2 regions of the Anabaena sp. 54 genome follow, and region 2 is predicted to be linked to the other one. Evidence: predicted binding sites of a transcription regulator. Region 2 holds the regulator's gene; the other holds the start of a gene.
The links. Region 2 encodes HrcA, which represses chaperone genes, less so after heat shock. Its sites were predicted from a motif close to TTAGCACTCNNGANTCNNGAGTGCTAA; they were not measured.

Region 1 (11,775 bases), on a different contig from region 2:
GGTTTTACTGCTGACTGTTAAAAGCTGCTGTAGATTCTTAACTGGGCAAGAATTTTAGATCAGATTTTGTGTAATTAATTGCATTCGACTACTTAATTGACTGCGGGAAAAATCATCGGCTTTAACAATGCGAATTCCTTCAGGTGTAATATGTGCAACTTCAGGAAAGAAGCCGGTGAGGGTTTTTTCTGGGGATCTAGCAACAGCATCAGCTATTCGCAATTGGGTTGCTTCCATTTGCAAAGCCATGATCAGAGATTCCCGATTCCCACCGGCACCAGCATGGGCAACTCCCCGCAATCGTCCCCAAATGAGAATATCCCCATCGGCAATGACGATACCACTAGGATTGATATCTCCCAAGATGATTACCGTACCGGGATGACGAATTTCCACACCTGATCTGACCGTCATTTGCAGATAGAGGGCATCTGCTAGGGCGCTGGGAGTCGGTTGAATATCCGAGGTGAGGGATGTTTGGAGTTGGATTTGTTCTACGGAATAACCCAGGGTACAAGCGGCGATCGCAGTTTGTCTTCGACTGGTAGCTACAGATTTTAGTTGAATTTGGTATGTATTTAAAGTTTCTGCCAAATCTTGCAATTGTCTGTTATCTAACAATCTATCTTTGGCTACTAGATGCAGGAATGTATTTGGTTTCCGTAAGCGATCGCCCGCATTGAGACGCTGTTTCATTTGTTGCCAAATTTCCCCCCAATTAAATTCTGATGCCGGTACTTGCAACTCGGTGGGCAAAATTAATAATAGTCGCTCTCCTTCAGTTTTTAACTGAACTTGAATATTATGATCTACCTTTTGTTCTATTAATTCTAAATCAGTATTTGGTAAATTAGCTAAAATAGCACCAGTCTCCCCCTCATTAGGAATATTAAATTCTGGATTTTCAGCAGCAGAATTACCCTTTAAATAAGCAATTACAGAATTTAACTCTGAATTAGTAGGGATAATGGGACTAGATTCTACTTTATGATCAGCAAAATCTGTATTTATCTTGCCAGAGTTAGAATTATTTACCTCTTGATCAACTTGATAAAAAACCGATTCTGATTTCAGAAATTCAGACTTTATTTCATCAGGTTTAGCAGAATCAGCAACATCTACATTGTCTGGGACAGAATGAGAATTATTTACCTTTTTATCAACCTGATGAAAAATTGATTCTGACTTAGGAAATTCAGAATTTATTTCATCAGGTTTAGCAGAATCAGAATTCATGCAGCACTAGCCAAAATACACTAAAATTTGAGATTTTCATAAAAGATTGAGAATTGGTAATTGGTAATTGGTAATTGGTAAGACTCTTGCCCCTTGCCTCTTGCCTCTTGCCTCTTGCCTCTTGCCTCTTGCCTCTTGCCTCTTGCCTCTTGCCTCTTGCCTCTTGCCTCTTGCCTCTTGCCTCTTGCCTCTAATTAAACCCGATAAAAATAGTCGGGTATGTTTGACGTGGATTTTGCCTCGTGTTAGTATGATTCCAAAGTTGACGGATACCCAGGGAAAGCAAGATTATGACTCAGGCGATTACAAACCTCAACCAAGCGAACACTTCTATCCTCAAGGCTTTGAAGTGTAAAGAGTGTGGAGCAGAATACGAACTCAAAGCTACTCATGTCTGTGAGTTGTGTTTTGGACCGTTGGAAGTCAAATATGATTACAATGTTCTCAAGAGCTTAGTTAGTCGAGAAACTATTGAAGCTGGTCCTAATTCGATTTGGCGCTACCGTCACTTTTTGCCCGTTGCTACAGATAATTTTATAGATGTAGGCACAGGGATGACTCCATTGGTGCGTTCCCACCGTCTCGCCCGTCGCCTGGGTCTAAATAAACTTTATATTAAAAATGATGCCGTCAATATGCCCACCCTGAGCTTTAAGGATCGGGTGGTGTCCGTTGCCCTCAGTAGAGCAAGAGAATTAGGTTTTACGACTGTTTCTTGTGCTAGTACAGGTAACTTAGCCAATTCTACCGCGGCGATCGCAGCTCATGCCGGTTTAGATTGTTGTGTATTTATTCCTTCTGACTTAGAAGCTGGTAAAGTTATCGGTAGCTTGATTTATAGTCCAACTCTGATGGCTGTGAAAGGCAACTATGATCAAGTTAATCGTCTTTGTTCGGAGGTCGCCAATACCCACGGTTGGGGTTTTGTGAATATTAACCTGCGTCCCTACTATTCCGAAGGTTCTAAGACATTAGGTTTTGAAGTTGCAGAACAACTAGGTTGGCAATTACCAGATCATATAGTTGCTCCTTTGGCTTCTGGTTCTCTGTTTACCAAAATTTATAAAGGTTTCCAAGAATTTGTCAAAGTTGGTTTAGTGGAAGATAAAGATGTTCGTTTCAGTGGCGCTCAAGCGGAAGGTTGTTCCCCAATTGCGAAAGCTTTTAAAGAAGGTAGAGACTTCATTCAACCAGTTAAACCGAATACAATTGCTAAATCAATTGCTATTGGCAACCCGGCTGATGGGGTATATGCTGTAGAAATAGCTCAAAAAACCAACGGTAATATTGAATCAGTTAATGATGCGGAAATTATCGAAGGTATCAAACTCTTAGCAGAAACCGAAGGCATTTTTACGGAAACCGCAGGGGGTACAACCGTTGCAGTTCTGAAAAAACTAGTAGAAGCTGGCAAAATTGATCCAGATGAAACTACAGTAGTTTATATTACTGGCAATGGTTTGAAAACCCAGGAAGCAATTCAAGGTTATATTGGCGAACCTTTAACTATTGATGCTAAACTAGATAGTTTTGAACGGGCTTTAGAAAGATCCCGCACACTTGACCGTTTAGAATGGCAAGAAGTTACAGTCTAATCCTTTCACTACCAATTAATTGTAGGGGTAAAGCAAGAGCTTCATTGGTGTCAACTTAACGTAAAACCTGTAGCCCGCCTGGGAATGATAGCGTAGCGTGGCGTTAGCCATATTCCCAGTCTAATAGCAGAAGTTGTCTTTTGATGACTAAATAACCCGGAAATTTTTGAGTAAACTTTAGTTTACTTTCGCTATTAGCCCGGAAATTCATTTCTGGGTGGGTGTGGAAGCCAACAAATAAGACATCTGTAGCTTAAGTTGACACCATTAAGCTTTTGCTTTACCCCTACCAAGCAAATCACTCACTAACAATTAACGTTTAAACAATGGCTGTAAAAGTTTTAATTCCCACTGCTTTGCAAAAATTTACAAACGAACAAGCTACTTTAGAATGTACTGCTAGTAATATTTCTGCATTATTAAATTCCTTAGAAGTAAGCTGTCCTGGAATCAAAGCACGTTTGTGTGATGATGAAGGCAATCTCAGACGGTTTTTGAATTTCTATGTCAATAGTGAAGATATCCGCTTTTTAGAAGGGGCAGAAACAGTCCTCAAAGATGGAGATGAAGTGAGTATTGTTCCCGCTGTTGCAGGTGGTTGAAATATCGCTGGAGGGTATGGGATTTTAAAAGTCCCAAATTACCCATTACCCATTTTATCCAACATACTTCGTGAAAAGTTACTATTTAAACGATTTTATCCCAATGATAGGCCAAGCTGCACAGAATCATGAAACTTATTAATTCATCCGTCTTTATCTGCGCTAATCTGCGTTAATCTGCGGTTAATTACTCTTAAAATCTTATTTTATATCTAAATAGCTGTAGCTATGCTCTGGTATGTCAAAATAAAAATAACTGACTACCCAAAATGAGCAATGGCAGAAGAAACTAATCAAAATCAAGCGGGTGATGTGGGTTCTAATCCTGCTACAACCGCCCCAGAAAAGCCCTCCGCAGACGCGAAAGCCGCCAAAAAGGAAAAGCCCCCAGCGTTGGAAGATAAGCCTTTTGAAGAGTTTATGCAGCAACATTACCTACCAGCGTTACAAGAGGCAATTACTAAAGAAGGTGTGCCAGATGTGAAGCTGGCTTTTGCCAAGCAGAAGTATTCTATTATTGGTTTTAATTCAGCAGAAGAATGTTGGCAAGTTATCGGTTCTTGGCAAGGGGGACAGCGCCAGTTTAACGTATATTTCCCTGAAGCCAATATTCAAGGTAAAAAGGGATTTTCCTGTAATGAAGGTAAAAAACCAAGTACCTTGGAATCGTTTTTAATTGATGAGCGTAAAATTACCCTAGATTTATTGGTATCTCGGTTAGTGTATCGCTTAAATGGACAAAAGTGGCTAGGTAGAAATTAGCTTAAAAAAACCCACCCTTACTAAGTTTAGGGGTGGGTTATTCGGTTATTTATATATGGATTTGGGAAAGTGGCAAATTAGAACATACCCATGCCGCCCATGCCACCCATACCACCCATGCCACCCATACCGCCCATACCGCCCATACCGCCCATACCGCCCATGCCACCCATGCCACCATCAGGGGACCCAGCGGATTGTTTTTCAGGCTTTTCAGCAATAATGGCTTCGGTGGTTAGTACCATACTGGCAATAGAAGAAGCATTTTGTAAAGCGGAACGAACCACCTTTGCGGGATCAATAATACCAGCAGCAATTAAGTCTTCAAATTCGCCTGTAGCTGCGTTATAACCGATATTCAAATCCGTTTCCCGAACTCTGGCAACAATGACAGAACCTTCTGCCCCAGCGTTCTCTGAGATTTGCCGCAGGGGAGCTTCTAAAGCTTTTTTAACAATATCAGCACCAATTCTTTCTTCGGGGGTGAGGCTGTTTTTAATTGCTTCTATCTTGGTAGATAGATAAATTAAGGTTGCACCACCACCAGGAACAATACCTTCTTCTACTGCGGCTTTGGTAGCGTTGAGTGCGTCTTCAATCCGCAAGGTTTTGTCCTTGAGTTCGGTTTCTGTAGCGGCACCGACTTTAATTACGGCAATCCCACCGGCTAACTTAGCAATGCGTTCTTGCAGTTTTTCGGTATCATAGTCGGAATCAGTTGCGGCTAACTGTTTACGAATTTGCTCAATCCGAATTTGGATTTCTGGTTTAGCAGCATTACCAGCCACAATGGTGGTATTTTCCTTGTCAATGTGGATTTTCTCCGCAGTTCCCAACATTTCCAAAGTGGCGGTATCTAAGCTTAAGCCAATGTCTTCAGAAATCATTTGTCCATCGGTGAGAATGGCAATGTCTTCTAACATAGCTTTGCGACGTTCGCCAAAACCAGGAGCTTTAATCGCAGCGATCGCTAATACACCACGCGCTTTATTCACAACCAAAGTTGCTAAAGCATCACCATCTACATCTTCGGCAATAATCAATAAAGGTTGACCGGAACGGGCAACTTTTTCCAAAATGGGGACTAAATCTTGAATGCTGCTGATTTTTTTATCAGTAATCAGGATGCGGGCGTTTTCAAACTCTACTGTCATCCGTTCGTTGTTGGTGATGAAGTAGGGAGAAATATAACCTCTATCAACCTGCATTCCTTCTACCACTTCTAGTTCAGTAGTAAAGGATTTAGATTCTTCAACGGTAATAACACCGTCTTTGGTCACTTTCTCCATCGCCAGTGCTATCATTTGTCCAACTTCCGCATCATTACCAGCGGAAACTGTGGCAACTTGGGAAATGGCACTTCCTTCTACAGGTTTAGCGATATTGGCAATTTCCTTTACCAGCGCCTCAACGGTTTTATCAATACCCCGTTTTAAACTGATGGGATTTGTCCCCGCAGCTACATTCTTCAAACCTTCCTTAATCAAGGCTTGTGCTAGAACTGTGGCAGTGGTAGTCCCATCCCCAGCTATATCCTTAGTTTTTGATGCTACTTCCTGAATTAGTCTAGCGCCAGTATTTTCTAGAGGATCTTCTAGTTCAATTTCTTTAGCAACAGTGATACCATCGTTAACAATTTGGGGAATACCAAATTTTTTCTCTAATAGGACGTTACGACCTTTTGGACCTAAAGTGATTTTCACCGCATCTGCCAGGGCGTTAATACCCTTTTCTAAAGCACGCCGTGATTCTTCATTAAATGCAATAATCTTAGTCATGTTTTATTTTTCTATTGCTTCCATTAGACAATTTAGCACTCACTGACCAAGAGTGCTAATCCCTTTCCCCAATTTAGATTAACAATCAAAATCCCAAAATTGATTAATATTAACAGTTGATAAGTAGGTGAACACAATAAAACCAAACTGTGTAAAGAAATGTAAAATCGCCCAAACCCTCTTCACTCTTGCCTCTTGCCTTTTGCCTTTTGCCTTGCCATAACGACAATTTTCAACACCAACCTACTTACTTATGTTTGACCATAAAACTAATGATTATATTGGGAGCAGATGAACTTAGCAAACTCCCTTAAATCCCTTGGCATTGCTGACCCTAGCGGCTCCGGCTGGTTAGCTGTAGTATTTACGTTTCTATTAGCTTTAGTTGTCACCTGGCGTTTAATTCCCACAATTCGCAAATTTGCCTTAGAGGTAGGTTGGGCAGATCAACCCAACGCCCGACGATTGAATCAAGAACCTTTACCTAATGCGGGAGGTTTGGCAATCTACGCGGGTGTCATTGCGGCTTTGGTCTTAGCTAGTCTCTTGCGGCCAATTGAACTGCAAGGGGTTTTAGCTCAGGTCTTAACGATTCTCCTCGGTGGTTCAATTTTAGTTTTAGTGGGATTTATTGATGACCAGTTTGGTTTACCTCCATCTGTGCGTTTATGGGCGCAGGTAACAACAGCACTTCTGTTGGTTGGTAATGGCATTAGCATCAAAGTTGCCTTTGGTACACCCATTGATTCCCTCTTGTCTATGGCGTTAACGGTGCTGTGGGTGGTGGGGATCACTAATGCTGTTAACCTCATGGATGGGATGGATGGTTTGGCTGGTGGCATCAGCTTTATCACTGCTATCAGTTTGTTAGGCGTGTCTGCCCAGTTTGATAATCGCGCTGCTGCTACTTTGGTTTTAGCGGCTTTGGGAGGGGCGGCACTGGGCTTTTTACGCCATAATTTTCACCCCTCACACATCATTATGGGTGATGCTGGTGCATACTTTTTTGGCTATGTGTTAGCAGCAACCAGCATTTTAGGCAAACTCCAATTAAATACAATCTATGCCCTAATCCCGACGGTTTTATTTCTGCTGTTGCCAGTTATTGACACTACTCAAGTGTTTGTTCGCCGACTCATGGCAGGCAAAAACCCTCTGAGTACACCAGGTAAAGACCACATCCATCATCGCTTGTTGGCTTGGGGACTATCCCAACGCAATGCAGCTTTTATCTTATGGTCAATTACTTTAGGTTGTAATTTACTGGCTATGAAAGTCCAGGGTATGAGTTTATCTGTGATGCTGGCTACTGCTGTCGGTATTATTTTGCTGTTAGGCTTTACCCTTGGACAAAGAATGTTGAATAATTCGTGAATAGGATATAGATCCCCGACTTCTTTGAGAAGTCGGGGATCTCTTTGAGAAGTCGGGGATCTGAGTATTATAAAACTACATCACCATACCGCCATCAACATTAAATACTTGTCCTGTGATATAAGCTGCGGCGGGATCTGCTGCTAAAAAGCGCACCATGCCAGCAATTTCTTCTGGTTTACCAAAACGCCCCAGGGGGATATATTGCAGGATACCATCGGCTTTGATATCGCTGGTCATGTCAGTGGTAATAAAACCAGGAGCAACGGCATTGACGGTAATGCCACGAGAAGAGAGTTCTTTAGCTACTGTTTTGGTAAAGCCAATTACTCCGGCTTTGGCTGCGCTGTAGTTGGCCTGTCCAGGGTTGCCCATTTGTCCCGCGACGGAAGCGATGTTAATAATCCGCCCCGAACGTTGTTTAAGCATAATTTTACTCACAGCTTTTGTACATAAAAATACTCCAGTTAAATTAAGGTCTATGACTGCTTGCCATTCTGCTAATTTCATTCTTAATAGCAGGGTGTCACGGGTAATACCTGCATTGTTGACTAAGATATCCACGCGCTGGAATTTTTCTAAGGTGGTTTTAATGAGTGTATCTACTTGATTTTCTTGGGAAACATCTGCTTGGAGGGCGATCGCTTCTCCTCCCGCTGCTGTAATTTCTGCGACTACTTCCTCTGCTGCTGTGCTGGAACTAGCGTAGTTAACTACTACTTTTGCACCTTGAGATGCTAATTGTAAAGCGATCGCTCTACCAATTCCCCGTGATGCACCTGTGACAATTGCAACCTGATCTTTTAATAAACTCATCTATTTTTCCTCAATTTTGTGGAGATACCGCGCTAATTATCTTATAATTTTAAGTTAGACGGAGGTGAAAAATTTATTGATGCAGTTAGTTAGTCAAGAATACATCGAAATTGCTGCTGATGTCCGAAGTGGAAAACCCCGAATTGCTGGTACTCGTATTGCGGTGGAGGATATAGCAGTTCTACATTTAAAACTAGGGTATTCTCTAGTAGAAATTGCTGGTAAATATGACTTGTCTCTGGCATCTGTTTATGCAGCAATGGCTTATTATTTTGATCATCGAGATGAGATTGATGCACGCACTGTGCAAGAGGATAAATTGGTTGAGGTACTGAAACAAAATTATCCTTCACGTCTTCAAGAAAAACTCAAACAGTTGAGAAATGAGTGAAAAAATTCGCTTTCATTTAGATGAAAATGCTGATCCGGCGATCGCTCTTGGGTTGCGTCGTTATGGAATTGATGTCACAACAACTAACAATGTCGGATTACGCACTCAATCTGATGAAGTTCAGTTAGGGTTTATTCAGAAAACGCAACGAGTGCTGTTTACCCAAGATACAGATTTTTTGATTATTGCGAGTCGTCAGCTTAATCATCCTGGGATTACATACTGTAAAAAAGGAACTCGTTCAATTGGAGAAATCATTGAAACTTTAGTTCTGATTTATGAAGTGATGACACCTGAAGAGATGGTAGGACGTGTGGAGTTTTTGTGAAAAAAGAGTAATACTTCAGGGGAGTTAATCCGAATAGTTGGTTTAAATTAGCCCAGACAAAATCTTCTAAATCAGCCTCAGTTACAAATTCCCAACCTGTACCAGTTGGCTTTAAATTAACCAAATCCATTGTTTAAATCTGACTGTAGTAACTTCCTACTTTAAGTATTCCCAAAATCACATACTAATTTATCATCATGGCCGATTTATTTATGAAAATCGCTCATCAGAATACAATCTCACCATCAATCATCCTCATTTTGAGTAGTTAAATCGGCGGTTAGAAACCACGTCTACACAGGCAAAACCCACCTGCGTGGGTTTCAAACCTTTGATTTTTATTGAGTCCGCGCAGGCGGACTTTGTTCGTGTAGCTGCGAATTCTATTCGCCAGCTTCATATTTACCTCTTTATTTGCAACCAAGCAAATACTTCTTCAACTGTGATGATTAAATTCACACCTTCTAAAACTGGTAATCTATCTTTTCCAGTTAACAAATCTGGTAAAGTATTAGGCTGATAAACTAAAATTGAACGCTCACTTGGATCAAGCAACCAACCAAGTTTAGTACCATGTTTAATACAATGTAAAATATTACCAGTTACCTTAGTCTGACTTTGGCTAGGTGAAAGGATTTCAATTACCCAAAGAGGTGCAAAATTAATCCCACTGCTAATAATATCACCGCTTTCATCTAATGGTATTTGATCAGTAGCAATCACCAGAACATCGGGAACTACAGAACGATTTCCACAGTTACAGCGCATTTCTGGAAAAGCTTCATAGTCACTTGTTGCTGTGTCAATAACTGCTATTAATTTTTTTTGTAATAAACTGTGTTTACCGCCACCCATTGGTTTTTGAATTACTTCTGAGTTAATATATTCCCAAGCTGGTGATTCATCAATAAAACCCAGCTTTAAAAATTCTTCTATGGGAATGATTTTTGCAACTGTTGTTGTCATTTATTTAACCCCATAATTTAATTTTAATTTTATCACTACTCTCAATAAAAACATTCACAAGAACAAGATCCCCGACTTCTTAGAGAAGTCGGGGATCTGAATCTTAACTGTTATGATTAATAGATTCAGCTTTAGCAACTACAGGATTAGGAAGAGGTGGAGGTGTAGGGATTTTCGATTCTAGATGGGTTTTGCTATTAGTTTGATTCAAAAGAATCATAGACAATAAACCATCTGCTAAACCATTATTACTACCATTATTACCACCAACAATGATATCAGGAATAATGCGAACACTGCGATCGCCCACAATTTGCATTAGCTGCATCGCTGTGTAACCTTGCAAACCCAATGCTTGTACCCCTGTCCGATAGGTTTCTGCTTTCGCGTTACCTGTCGCCCGGATACCTTCAGCTTCCGCTATGGCTTTGAGTTTAGTGGCTTCAGCTTCACCTGTTGCTTGCTGAATTTGTGCGTTAGCTTGCAACTCGGCAATTGTGACACCTTGTTCCGATTTTACCAACTCTTGCTGAATATCTGCGATCGCTGTTTCCCGGACTAACATTTGTCGTTGGGTTTCTGCCATTTGCTGAACTTCGTAAGTTTTGCGTTGTTCCTCAGCAATTTTCCGGTCTGTCAGCGTGTGCATTAATTCATTCGGTGGCGTAATCAAACCAATCAACGAATCCACTGCTTGCACATCATAAGCACGTAAGGCAGATTTAACGTATTCAGAGGCTTCAACTTGACGCTCACTTCTGGCAATCAAGAAATCCAGGATAGTATATTCTTGAGCCGAGTTGCGGAAATAATTCCCCACAATGGGACGCAAAACCTGATCAATGACATTTTGCATCGAACCCAAGCGGGAAATCACTTTCGGAGCATCTGACGCACCAATGTGAATAATTTGGAATATCTCCAAATCAAAGCTAAAACCATCAAATGACAGAAGTTTCAGCGCCGTTAAATTCGTATCATACCCATGCTGACCGCTAATTCTATCAGTAAAGTTTAAGACAATGTTTGTTGTCGGCACTAGCTCAACTTTCATCACTTTAGTATTGAGCGGGTGCTTCCCAGGATATAAAGGCTCAACCCAAACACCCTTATGTCCTTGATTGACCAAATTTCCGTGAGTGAAAGATGCCCCGCTCACATCTTCCTGTTCTTCACCAACAAAAGAAATCACCACACCCACATAGCCGATAGGGATTTGAGTCATCGGTACTTGTTCAATACTTACCAACCAAGGATTGAGATTCCACGAACCCGATAATAACACCTGTTCTTGTAAACCCCGTTGTCCTCCAGCGTCAATAAATTTTTGACCATTTTGAAAATTATTATGTCCGGTAATAGCACGCCCAGCAATTTCACCTGCGGCAATTGGTGAACCATCCAAAGTAGTCACAATACCAACTTTTTCCGCTGCTATTTCATAGATTTGTAACTGTTCTGGACGCATACCCTCTTTACTGGCATTTGCTGCTGTAATCACTTTAAACAGCGCTGTATTGATGCGGTAAGTACCTGCGGTGATAAAAGCAATTTGCCGTCCTTTCTCCCCACCTTTGGTTAAGAATTTGCGAGCATCTTGAAAATTATCACATTCGACAATTTTGCCCAAAATCCGTTCTGGAGGGTTAGAAGCCCCATCAGCGGCGACAATCAGAGCGATTTGACCTTGGGGGACAACAATTACCGATTCTTTTTTAACTGCATATTGCCAAGGCCAATAACCCCAGTGCCAACCAGGGGCGAGGGTATCTGCTTGCAAACCCGCTTCACCATTGAGGGCAATTAATCTACCAGGAGGTAATCCTTTACCTGACAGGGTGAACTTTTTCACCACAATTCCCACTTCCCGTTCACCGATAACCACCAGTCCACCAAAGAAGAAACAACCGCCAATAATAATCACGGG
Region 2 (11,775 bases):
TCACCCACTCATCACAAAAAGGGTGTATCGGTGTAATAGTGGTTGCAAAAGCTACCCATAAATTATCAGCAATAATCCCATTACCAATAATCCTACCACCGAGAGCAGCCGCAGCAAAAGCAGGAGCAGCGAGTTCAGCAGGACTAAATACAGCCTCAAAATCAAATACCTGTTGTGCTATACCAGCAAAATCAGGATCAGCATAGTTGACAATTACAGGAATCTTTGGCGCTAAAGACTTAGCCTTGAGGGCAATTTCCAAATTAGTCGCATCATTATTAGTAACAGCTAAAACTGCGGTAGCAGTGTTAATATTACTTGCTTGTAAAGTAGCCCGAAAACTGGCATCAGCAAGAATAACCGGAATACTCATTCCTCTAGCAGTAGTCACATATCTATTATTAGCATCCGTTTCAATAACTACTACCTCATGTCCACTCAGGTGCAATTGTTGAACAATTCTAATGCCAATACCACTTAAACCACAAACAATATAATGATGATGTTGAGGAATTCTTGCCGCATCCAAAAATTGTTTTAAGCGACTACCCAGGATAAAATCCGTCAGCATCGCGTACCAAATCCCAATTACCGCAGCCCCAATTAGCATAATCACAATAGTAAATAACTTAATGCTGTCTGGTGCATTTTCGACAACCTTATCATTACCACCAGCCCCCGTAATCATGCCAACAGCAAAATATAAAGCATCAATAAAAGAGATACTATGTTTACTAGCAAAATAGGTAAAAGTGGATATTAAAATAATTACGAATAAAGCAATTGCCATACCCACAACTGATTGGGCGTGTTTCTGAAACTCCCGAATATTGGCAAAAACTTTAACTAATTTTCTGACTAATGACTTACGTTGGGGACGAATGCGAGGTTGAGTACCAATAATTAAGCGATCGCCTACTCTTAATTGTTGTTCCAACAGCACCGCAGATACTAAATTTAGCTTTCCTTCCACAGCCACATAATAAATCAGCATCCTTGTGGGATCTTCCCATAAATCACTAATTTTTCTGCCTTTCCAGGGATGATTTTCGTGGATATATTCCTCTTGAATTGGCCAAATTTGCTCAAGTAACTTAATTTGACCAATAGCCTTATTGCCCAAAGCCGCAAAGGTAAATACAGGTGCTGCCAAACCCACAACACTCATACTTAAATGATTCGACAGAGTTTGATCAAGACGTTCACCTAAATTCGTATTATAAAACCGATTAATAATCCGAATTTGGGGATTAAGAACCCGTGCTTGCATCATAATTGATAAATTCAAAGCATCATCAGAAGTTGCAATTACCAAAGTATGTGCTTCTGTAATTCCTGCCGCTTGTAAAGTAGAAGCTGCGTGTAACTCACCAACAATTATATTAGCAGCAGGTTCACCAGAAACAGGTTTGCGATGAATACCTACCACCAAAGCCCCCTGTTGTCTGAGTAAGCGAAAGATTTTATATCCGGTACGTCCTAGGCCACAAACAATAATTCGAGGTTTCATAAAACCGCAACATAAAATTTATATAAAGGGCTACATATCAGTTATCAAGAAAAGCATCACCGACTCAGAATTGAATTCAAGAATCCTCATTGTTGCTTAATTTGTGGCAAAATAACTGTAACTGAAAACACGATATTTATCTCCAGGAAATTAAAAATTAAAAAATATTACGAGGTTAACCCGGATTTCTCACAAAGAAATAAAAAAAAGGTCAAAAACTGCAAAAATGTATATTTAGGACTTGCTGATAGCGTAGCGCGGCGTTAGCCTGGGGGATGTGGGGGATGTGGGGGATGTGGGGGAGGTAGGGGAGGTAGGGGAGGTGGGGGATGTGGGGGAGGTGGGGGAAGATTAATATTTTATTTATGGTTTTTATGGTTTTTATGATTCATTAACCAGCGTGATGGGTTATTGATCATAGTCACTAAGGAACGCAAATTTAATAACCTGCAATTCTGACTTAACCTGAAATGGTGCGTTACGCTGTCGCTAACACACCCTACTTTTGCACTTTATTTAATTCATATTCCTAAACGTTTTACTCTTTTACTCTTCACTCCCCTACTCCCCCCTACCTCCCCTACTCCCCCCTACCTCCCCTACTCCCCCCTACCTCCCCTACCTCCCCTACTCCCCCCTACCTCCCCTACTCCCCCCTACATCCCCTACCTCCCCCACCTCCCGATTAAGGGGGGTAATTTAACTTGTGTGTACACCGGAGTATAAAGCGGAGAGTTAGGGAGGGGTAAAAAATTTGATACAGCAATCATGACTTCTCAAACACCCTCTTAGCCCCCTCATCGCTTGCGGGGAGGGGGTTGGGGGTGGGGTTCTTGTTCCGGGTTTGATGACAATTTGCTGTAATTCTATTAATCCTGATTACGAACTCATTTCCAATAACACTTTTAAAACCCCCTTAGTTTTGGCTTTTTCAAAAGCTTCTAAACCTTGAGAAAGAGGGTAAGAACTATCAATTAAATATTGGACATCTACCTTTCCCGTCGCCAACAATTCTAACGCCGGAACAAAGGGACCACAACGAGAACCAATCAGGGTAATTTCATCTACTACTAACGAGGAAGCATCTAAACTAAGATTTCCCGCATAAGTGCTTTTTAAGATTAATGTCCCACGAGGACGTAAAGCCCGACGAGCAATATTAAAGCCTTCAGGATTTCCGGTACAATCAACGGAGATATCAAAATATCTATCGGTGACACTATCAGCTAAACCTGTTTTAATTCCTTTTCCTGCTAAATTTATTAATTTGTCTTCGTGTCTTCCGACTACCAATAATTCACAACCAGTTAAGGCTAAAGTTTGGGCTATTAGTTGTCCTAGCTTACCATCTCCAACCACTAATACTCGGTCATCCTTAGATATTTGTATTTGTTGTTGAATTTCCAATGCTGCGGCTATGGGTTCAGTAAAAGTTGCTGCTGCTGTAGATACATTTTCGGGGACAAGATGCAAATTCTCAATAGGTAGAGATAGATATTCTGCAAATGCACCATTACGGTTAACAATTCCTAAAACCGTGCGATTTTCACAATGTGTTGGTTGTCCGCGACGACAAAAACGACAATTACCACAAGCGGCGTTAATTTCACCAACGACTCTTTGATTAATTAACTGTTTGGGAGCTTGTTCGACAATACCAACAAATTCATGACCGATAATGCCAGTATAGGGGTAATAACCTTTAATTAATTCTAAGTCAGTATTACAAATTCCTGCTCGCAAAACCCGCACCAAAGCCTCTCCTGGTGGTGGTTCAGGGATAGGAATATTGGTGCGTAATTCTAGTTGATTATTTTCTAACCAAAGTCCTTTCATAATTTTGTCAGTTGTCAGTTGTTATACTTGAGAAGGTAATAACTTGCGTTTTTACATCCATATATCCCCTTTACGCAAAGGCTCAATTTATTCCCCTGCGGAGTATAATTATTCGGTTTTAATTATTAGTTATTAAAATTTTACATTTTCTAGAAATGGTGTAAATATCGGAACTATATCGGAATTACTCACAACCATCGTAGGAAAAGAGCGATCGCTATAATCTATTCCCGGCGATAATGGAAAAGACTCAGAATTGAGCGATACCCACGTCCCACCCGCAGCTTGCACAATTACCCAAGCACCTGCAATATCCCATACCTTTGGTGTGGCTTCAATTCCTCCCAAAACCGCACCAGTGGCGACTGAAAGAAAATTATAACTAGCAACTCCTAACATCCGAATTTTACAGGGAAAACCTGGTTGAATAATGTCGGTACTGCGAGAACAAAGGTTAAAAAAGTGGTTTTTGCTAGGAGCATCTTTACTGGTATGAATGGGATGATTATTTAAAAATGCTCCCGTTGGCGTTGTTAAGCCCGATGAACCCGCCCAAAATCCATGAAAGACTTGATTTAATGGTGGTACGTAAACATAACCAAAAATGGGAGTTCCACGATAAAGTAAGCCCAAGGAAATAGACCAAATCGGAATTCCTCTGGTAAAATTTGTTGTACCATCCAAAGGATCAATAACCCAACACCATTCTGTATTCGGAAAAGTTTGACCTGCTTGCAGCAGCTCTTCACTATCACTTTCTTCGCTCAAAATGCCGTAACCGGAAAAGGTAGAAACAATCGCATCTCGAATTTCTTGATCTGCCCATTTATCAGATTTTGTGACTAAGCTACCATCAGATTTTTGTGAAGCTTGAACTTTGCCAAAATCCTGCATTAATTGTTTTCCTACTCTAGTAGTAGTAGTTTCCGCAAAGTCTAAAATCGTATTCCAAAAATCATTCATTTGATTAATTATCAGTTGTTAGTTGTCAATTATTAAATAATTTTATCATAGATGGATTCATAGAAAATTCAGTACAAAGTAAAAATCTGTATTTATTCAACGCAGTAATTATCATGAGCTTTTTTTAAAGTATCTTGAATATCTACTGCGACCCAATCCAATACTTGTCGGTCAAGGAAATGTAGGCTGGTTTGAGCGATAGCAAAGCGCTCCGTAGGAATCGCAAAACCCAACAAAATCCTTGATAATCTTGGGTTTCATGCTATTGCTCCGCGTTCACGCAGTGTCCCGCAGGGATACGTTTACGTTCCACAACCCAACCTTTCAATTTGCTAATACTGAAACAGAAATAGCTAATCTAGTTAAGCAACTTCAATCTGACGATTTAAACCTAATCGTACTGGAAGCAACAGGAGGACTAGAAACAGAATTAATAATTCAATTGCAAGCGGCTCTTTTACCAGTAGCATTAATCAATCCTCGTCAGGGAAGAGACTTTGCTAAAGCTACAGGTAAGTTAGCCAAAACCGATGCCACTCTAGTTTCTGACTTACCAGAATTAGGTCAATTAACTGCCAAGCAAATCTCTCGTTTAGTTGGTGTTGCACCAATTAATCATGATAGTGGTCAGCATAAAGGTAAACGAATGATTAATGGTGGTCGCGCCCACGTTCGTGCCATTCTTTATATGGGTGCTGTTGTTGCCATGCGTCATAAGGAATGTTATCAAAACTTTTTATGAGCGCCTGAGTTTGACAAGGCTGGGGCATCATTAGCGATCGCCTGAAGAAGAATCGCCCCCAACTAGAAAATGAGGCGATAGCGAAGCGCTCCGTAGGAATCGCCAGTAGACTATAGAAATTTGGTTTTGGACAAATCCTAAACAAGCAGATACTCATTGGGAGCAAGATTTACTGAAGGTAGTGAAAGAGAATACCTTACTAATGCTGGATAGAGGCTTTTATCATTTTGCATTTTGGCAGTAATTAATTGACCATAAAATTGATTTTATCACTCGGATAAAGAAAGGAGCATCCTATCAAATAGAACAGGTATTAACAAATTTTTTAAACATGAGTTTTTTCTGTTCCCTGTTACCCCAGGGGAAACGCATCTAATTTTTTTTGACAAAATGTAACTTATGTAAATAGAGAAAAAGGGCAGTATTAATAGTTTAATATCAAGTTAATATTTAAATACAGAGAAAATTTCATGGTAAATTTGTTTCTATAAGAATCAATAAAATAGGTTGAAGTGGTATCCTCAAAGAAAATAAAGAGACAAAATCTGGAAATGAAGTTACCACCAAAAATCACAATTGCAGATCACTTTAAAGATTTAGAATATCAAAGAGTTGAGCGAACAAAAAGACATAAATTAATAGATATAGACTTGATTTATTATTAAAGGGACTGGCAGGAGAGTCATTTATTTTAGTAATAGATGAAACAGGGGGCAAAAAGAAAGGAAAGACAACAGATTATGTAGACAGACAATATATAGGTAATTGTCAGATGGAAATATTTTTTGTCTGAATCAGGATGTCCAGGATTTGAGGATGTACAGGATGGTTATTTATCAATTGTTTGTTAGATGGAAATATTTTTTGTCTGAATCAGGATGTCCAGGATTTGAGGATGTACAGGATGGTTATTTATCAATTGTTTGTTAGATGGAAATATTTTTTGTCTGAATCAGGATGTCCAGGATTTGAGGATGTACAGGATGGTTATTTATTAATTGTTTGTCAGATGGAAATATTTTTTGTCTGAATCAGGATGTCCAGGATTTGAGGATGTACAGGATGGTTATTTATTAATTGTTTGTTAGATGGAAATATTTTTTGTCTGAATCAGGATGTCCAGGATTTGAGGATGTACAGGATGGTTATTTATTAATTGTTTGTCAGATGGAAATATTTTTTTGTCATCCCTAGTTTTAGAACCTAATTGGGTCGCTACCACTTCCTCTAACATACCTCTAAGATACAAGGTTGGGTTGAGTGATAGCGAAACCCAACAAAATCCTTGATAATGTTGGGTTTCGTTCCATTGCTCCGCAACGCTGACGCGAACAACTCAACCTACCATATAATGAATTTTCAGGCTTGACCGAGCAGTATTAGCCCTGAAATATGGCTAACGCCACGCTACGCTATCATTTCAGGGTGGGTGTGGAAGCCAACAAATAAGCCACCTGTAGCTTAAGTTGACACCAATGAAGCTCTTGCTTTACCCCTACAAATCTAGGGTTTTCGTGATTTTACAAAAGTCCATGTCCTAACCGTTTTGAGTGTAATCAGGGTAATTATGCGCTTTTTAATGAGAATTGCCGGCTTTGGTTTGCTGATTTTAGGTATTTACTTAGTTGGGAAAAATATATTTTTTACAACCAATGTCTATCCTTACTGGTGGCGAGGAATTGCCGCTGATATTTCAGTGTTAGCACTAACATTAGGTGTATTGATGCTAGTTTTTTTCTCAGAAAGTATGAAAAATCTGGGATGGATTGCTATTTCTGTGGGTATTATGGCGGTATTTATTAGTAGTCGTGCAATTCTTAGTCCTACCAGTTTATGGCAATTTTTTCTCTCCTTAATTTGTATTACATCGGGTTATAAAATGTTCACAACTGGATACTCACCTTTTTGATTTTATTGTTTAGGAGTTAGATGATTATAGGCTTCTCAACTCCTATTTTATTTTCTATCTCTACAGGTGGACGGACACACAAATAAATCAAAGCTCCAAATAAAGGCATTACAAATAACCAAAATAATTGATTATCTTTCCCACCTCGTCGCGCCATATCATCTCCTAGTAATGTGGGAAACAATAGACTCAACATCACAAAATCTAAACTCATCACATGAATAAATCGGCTACTTTGCCACTGTTGGACAAAATCACCCCAATCGCCTTGTAAACCAGATGCGAATAAAACCGCCGCTCCTATAGTTAATAAAATTCCTAAAATGCGAGAATCTAGGATTTTCAGAAATAAATTTTTTTCACCAATAAACTTTTGATTGGGTTGTCTTAAAGCCAAATAGGGTAAAAGTGCAAAAGCACCTAATGCAAAAGCACCACTAGCGAAAGGCCAAGCTGGGATTTTTTGACCTCTACCATCAAAAAAGACGACTGCACTATATATAAAAGGCCAAATCCCCATGATATTAAATAAAGATATAATCAGAGGATTAATGCCTTGCCAATTGCCTGTAGAGAGATTTTTGATTAACTCAAAAGTATCAGGTTGTTCGGGAGGAGCAAAGAAAAAGGCATAGGAAACAAATCCTAGCCATAATAGACCAAAAGTGATTTTTCTCAACATGAATTTATGGAAATTAACTAAAAGCTTCCGAGAGATAATCTGCTGCTGCTGCAACTACAGCGATCGCACTCTCATAGTCTAACCTAGTTGGACCCAAAACTCCCACACTTCCTACTGGCACAGAACCCCGCCGATAAATAGCAGAAATCAAAGTACAAGTCCGAATAGGTTCAAGAGGATTTTCTGTGCCAATTCGCACTGTTACCTTAGACTTATTCATATCGTGCATTTCTGCTTCTTCACAAATTAAATGCCAAAGTTGGTCTTGTTCCTCTTCCAATAATTGCATAATTGTCTGTACCTGCTGTACCTGAGAAAACTCAGGTTGTCGTAAAACCTCTCCAATCCCCCGCACCATAATTTGTGTAGTTGTTGGTGCTAGAGCGCGATGAGTCAATTCTACCAAAGAACTTTTTAATAATTCACCATAAACTCTAAACTCCTGATCCAATTTACTCCAATCAAGATAGCCTATTTCTAATAAACTCTGTCCTCTTAAATGAGTATTCAAAAAGTTAGAGACAATCTGCAATTGATGATCAATTACCTCCGCTTCTGGTTTACTTTCTGGATTATGTAAAAATAAATCCATCACCTTAGAATGGGTTTCATAACTATCTGTCACCACAATTAACATAATTCGCTCTGATTCAATTTGCACCAGTTGCAAATGTCGTAACTTTGCGGTTGTGGGTTGCGGCATAGTAATTAAAGTAATACAGCCGCTTAATGTTGCTAAAATTTGGGCAGCGCCTTGTAATAAGGCCTCCAAACTGCAATCTTCCCAATGCAGATGTTTTTGTAATACGGTTTCTACCTCTTTTGCTAAAGTTTCTGATGGTTTAATTAATTGATCAACGTAAATACGATAACCAGAATCAGAAGGAATTCTACCCGCAGAAGTATGTGGTTGATAAAGTAACCCTGATTTTTCCAAAACACCCATCACACTGCGAATCGTAGCCGAGCTAACACCTAAATCAAATCCTTCAATTAAAGCTTTAGAGCCAACAGGCTCTGCTGTGGTAATATAATGACGTACAGTTGCATAAAGTATATTCTGTTGCCGATTAGTCAGATGAACTTGCATAAGTGATTTTTTTACTGAAGGCAAATCTTAATCAAAATTGGAAAAAAATGTGGTTTTTACCGCAAAAATGGAAAAAAGAATTAATTATTAATTAAAGTAAGATAGCAAATTATATACTTATATTGTATTAATTGAACACAAAATTTACTTTCAGCATTTATTTGCTGCATTTGTTATTACTACATAGCTGAAATCCAAAAAGAAGATGAATTTCTCTCTGTTTCAGTATTATCTCATAGTCTATCAACCTAAGTTGTGGTTTTAGTCACAAAATATTATTTTCTATTGATCAAAATTTTGACCGCGCCAGTAGAGGGTAGGGGTGGAAATATCTTGTTGATTCCTTCTGAATTCTGGGCGCAGGCCCTGCGCCCCTACGGAGAAGGGATACGATGATGAAATATCTTGTTGATTCCTTCTGAATTCTGGGCGCAGGGCCTGCGCCCCTACTGTTCCCTAATATTGCGGCACAGAAGGATCAACTAAAATCGAATAAGCGGAAATGCCACCCGTAATATTTTTAACATTTGTGAATCCTTGAGTAACTAACCACTGGCACATCTGAGCGGAACGCATACCATGATGACAGAGAACCAGAGTTTCTGCGTGGACATCAAAGCGAACAGGGACTTGTTGATTCCATTGCTCATATTCACTTAAAGGAAGATTGACAAAACCATCTAGCCGTGATATGGCAATTTCCTGGGGTTCACGCACATCTATTAACTGAAGGGGTTCTTCATGATTTTCAAGCCGTTTGGCTAGTTCCTCAACAGTAATTTCGGAAAAGGGTTGATCAAATGATGTATTTGTCATGCAGTTTTTCTAAAAAATCCTATACTATTCATGTTTGCAGAAAAGCTAGAAAATATAAAGAATGTGAACAGTCAACACTTAACAAAAAATATTAAACTTGGTTTCCTTATAGCTGGCATAATTACGCTTATACTAGTTTGTTTAGCTAAATTCTCCTGGTTTTCGGAAAAAAGTCCAGTTAGTCTTGTAGTTCGCAACTCTCAACCCGCTGCGGCTATATTTGTCTCCAAGTCCTCACCAGCAATGGTTTCATTATTGATCAATCCCGACGGGTTACAGAAAATAGCACCAAAAGGAGAATTTTCTCAACTCAAAAATCGTCTACTGGCAAAAAGTAATATAGATTATCAAGATGATATTAAACCCTGGTTGGGTGATGAAATTACCCTAGCTGTAACTACCATAGATATAGACCGTGATCCAGAGAACGGACTACAGACTGGGTATTTAATGGCACTTGCCACTGCAAAACCAGGGAAAAGCCGTGATTTTTTGGAGTTGTTATTTTCTAAACGGGCTTTTAGTGGGACTAATTTAGGAATTGAACGTTACAAAGGTGTCAAGGTTATTTATGATAATACCGAATATTCATCAGGCGTAAATATCCAAAATCCAATATCCAATATCCAAAATAATTTAGCTGGTGCAGTTGTTAATAATTTTGTTTTACTGGCTAATCATCCTCAAGTGATCAAGGAAGCAATTAATAATTTACAAGCTCCAGATTTAAACTTAATTAGTTCTCTAGAATATCAAAAAGCTACTCAAAAAATCTCTAAAAATGCTGTAGCTATAACTTTCTTAAATTTACCGGAAGTTGGTAAATGGCAAGGGTTAGAATTAGCAGAATCAACTTATAATAGCCAAATTCTATCTTTCGTTCTCAACTCCCAAGGGTTGCTCACAGAAAGTACATTTTTCACAAATTCCCAGATTTTACCTTCATATTTACCACTATCTCAACCTGTGGGAGCATTACAGTATATTCCAGAATCAACAGCTTTAGCGATCGCCGGCACAAATTTGAGTAAATTAGATAATAGCGATGTAGCAAAACTGTGGAAGCAAGTGACAGCAAGCATTTACGGTTCTAGTAAAGATGGTACGGCTCGATTACTACAGCCCCTAGCAACAATCCAAGACAATTGGAATTTAAACTTTAGCGCAGATATTTTCAATTGGGTAACGGGAGAATACGCTTTAGCTTTATTACCCAATTCGGAAAATACAACCCTTAATTGGTTATTTGTCAGCGAAAAAACCCCAGAGTTAGCAGCAGGAATCACACATTTAAATAATATTGCCAGTAGAAGTGGCTTTAATGTTAGTTCCCTAACTTTAGATCAACAAAAAATATCAGCTTGGACAAAAATTACAGCCACAAGTAAAAATAACACACCTATTAATGTTGACACGAAAGTTAAAGGAGTGCATACAACCTTAGATAATTATGAAATTTTCAGTTCCGACTTAAAAACCCTGAAAACTGTTTTGAGTCAAAAGCAAAAATCTCTCCTAGAAAATCCCCAATTTCAAAACAGTATTGCGACAATTCCCCAACCCAACCAAGGGTATATTTATTTAGACTGGGAAAATAGTCAAGATATTCTCAAACGTCAACTACCTTTGCTTAAACTTGCAGAAGTGTTAGGTAAGCCACTTTTTGATAATTTAAAATCCCTGACAGTTAGCAGTTATAGCAGCGAACCAGGAACACTTAAAGGCGGAGTATTCTGGCAACTGCATTAAATGTCAGAATCAGGATATCCACCGATTAAGGATAAACAGGATGAATAGCAATACAGTTCAGTTAAGAAAATATAGGTTGGGTTGAGCGATATTTTGCGTAATTCTTATGAAAATAAGGATTTTATGACCAATCAGCAAGCCCTAATTAGGGCTTGCTGATAGCGTAGCGTGGCGTTAGCCATATAAACCTAAAACCATCTAATAACAAAGGGTTTCGCGGATTTTTACCACAAAAAAGTGCCAGGTTTTGGCTAATGGTGTCTCAAAATAGGTGCAAGGTTTTTGAGAGGATGTTTGAAAAGTATCAGAGTTAATCGAGATCCCCCCAACCCCCCTTACAAAAGGGGGCTAAATTCCTCAAAGTCCCCCTTTCCAAGGGGGATTTAGGGGGATCTGCTGTCGCCTCCCTTCAATAGACATCTCCGAAAATTAAATGTGCGTCGTTTGAAACCCTTGTAGAGACGTTCCATGGAACGTC

Region 1: a site for HrcA is predicted at 6,006-6,032, ahead of groL (chaperonin GroEL). Genes of this name have one in related genera too.

Annotation. Positions count from the first base shown of each region.
Region 1 covers NZ_JAAVWA010000023.1:70,468-82,242, forward strand. Annotated here, with positions in the region: gene minC (septum site-determining protein MinC) at 55-1,236, opposite strand; gene thrC (threonine synthase) at 1,527-2,831, shown strand; gene HEQ36_RS18660 (MoaD/ThiS family protein) at 3,158-3,433, shown strand; gene HEQ36_RS18665 (DUF2996 domain-containing protein) at 3,710-4,195, shown strand; gene groL (chaperonin GroEL) at 4,273-5,973, opposite strand; gene HEQ36_RS18675 (MraY family glycosyltransferase) at 6,265-7,347, shown strand; gene fabG (3-oxoacyl-[acyl-carrier-protein] reductase) at 7,423-8,163, opposite strand; gene HEQ36_RS18685 (DUF433 domain-containing protein) at 8,243-8,554, shown strand; gene HEQ36_RS18690 (DUF5615 family PIN-like protein) at 8,547-8,882, shown strand; gene HEQ36_RS18695 (Uma2 family endonuclease) at 9,285-9,848, opposite strand; gene HEQ36_RS18700 (SPFH domain-containing protein) at 9,952-11,775, opposite strand, start outside.
Region 2 covers NZ_JAAVWA010000002.1:414,784-426,558, forward strand. Annotated here, with positions in the region: gene HEQ36_RS04410 (TrkA family potassium uptake protein) at 1-1,510, opposite strand, end outside; gene HEQ36_RS04415 (alcohol dehydrogenase catalytic domain-containing protein) at 2,390-3,346, opposite strand; gene HEQ36_RS04420 (inositol monophosphatase family protein) at 3,479-4,309, opposite strand; partial or broken gene HEQ36_RS04425 (transposase) at 4,641-5,000, shown strand; partial or broken gene HEQ36_RS04430 (ISAs1 family transposase) at 5,603-5,781, shown strand; gene HEQ36_RS04435 (hypothetical protein) at 6,619-6,960, shown strand; gene HEQ36_RS04440 (hypothetical protein) at 6,977-7,642, opposite strand; gene hrcA (heat-inducible transcriptional repressor HrcA) at 7,656-8,732, opposite strand; gene HEQ36_RS04450 (rhodanese-like domain-containing protein) at 9,189-9,548, opposite strand; gene HEQ36_RS04455 (DUF3352 domain-containing protein) at 9,579-11,297, shown strand.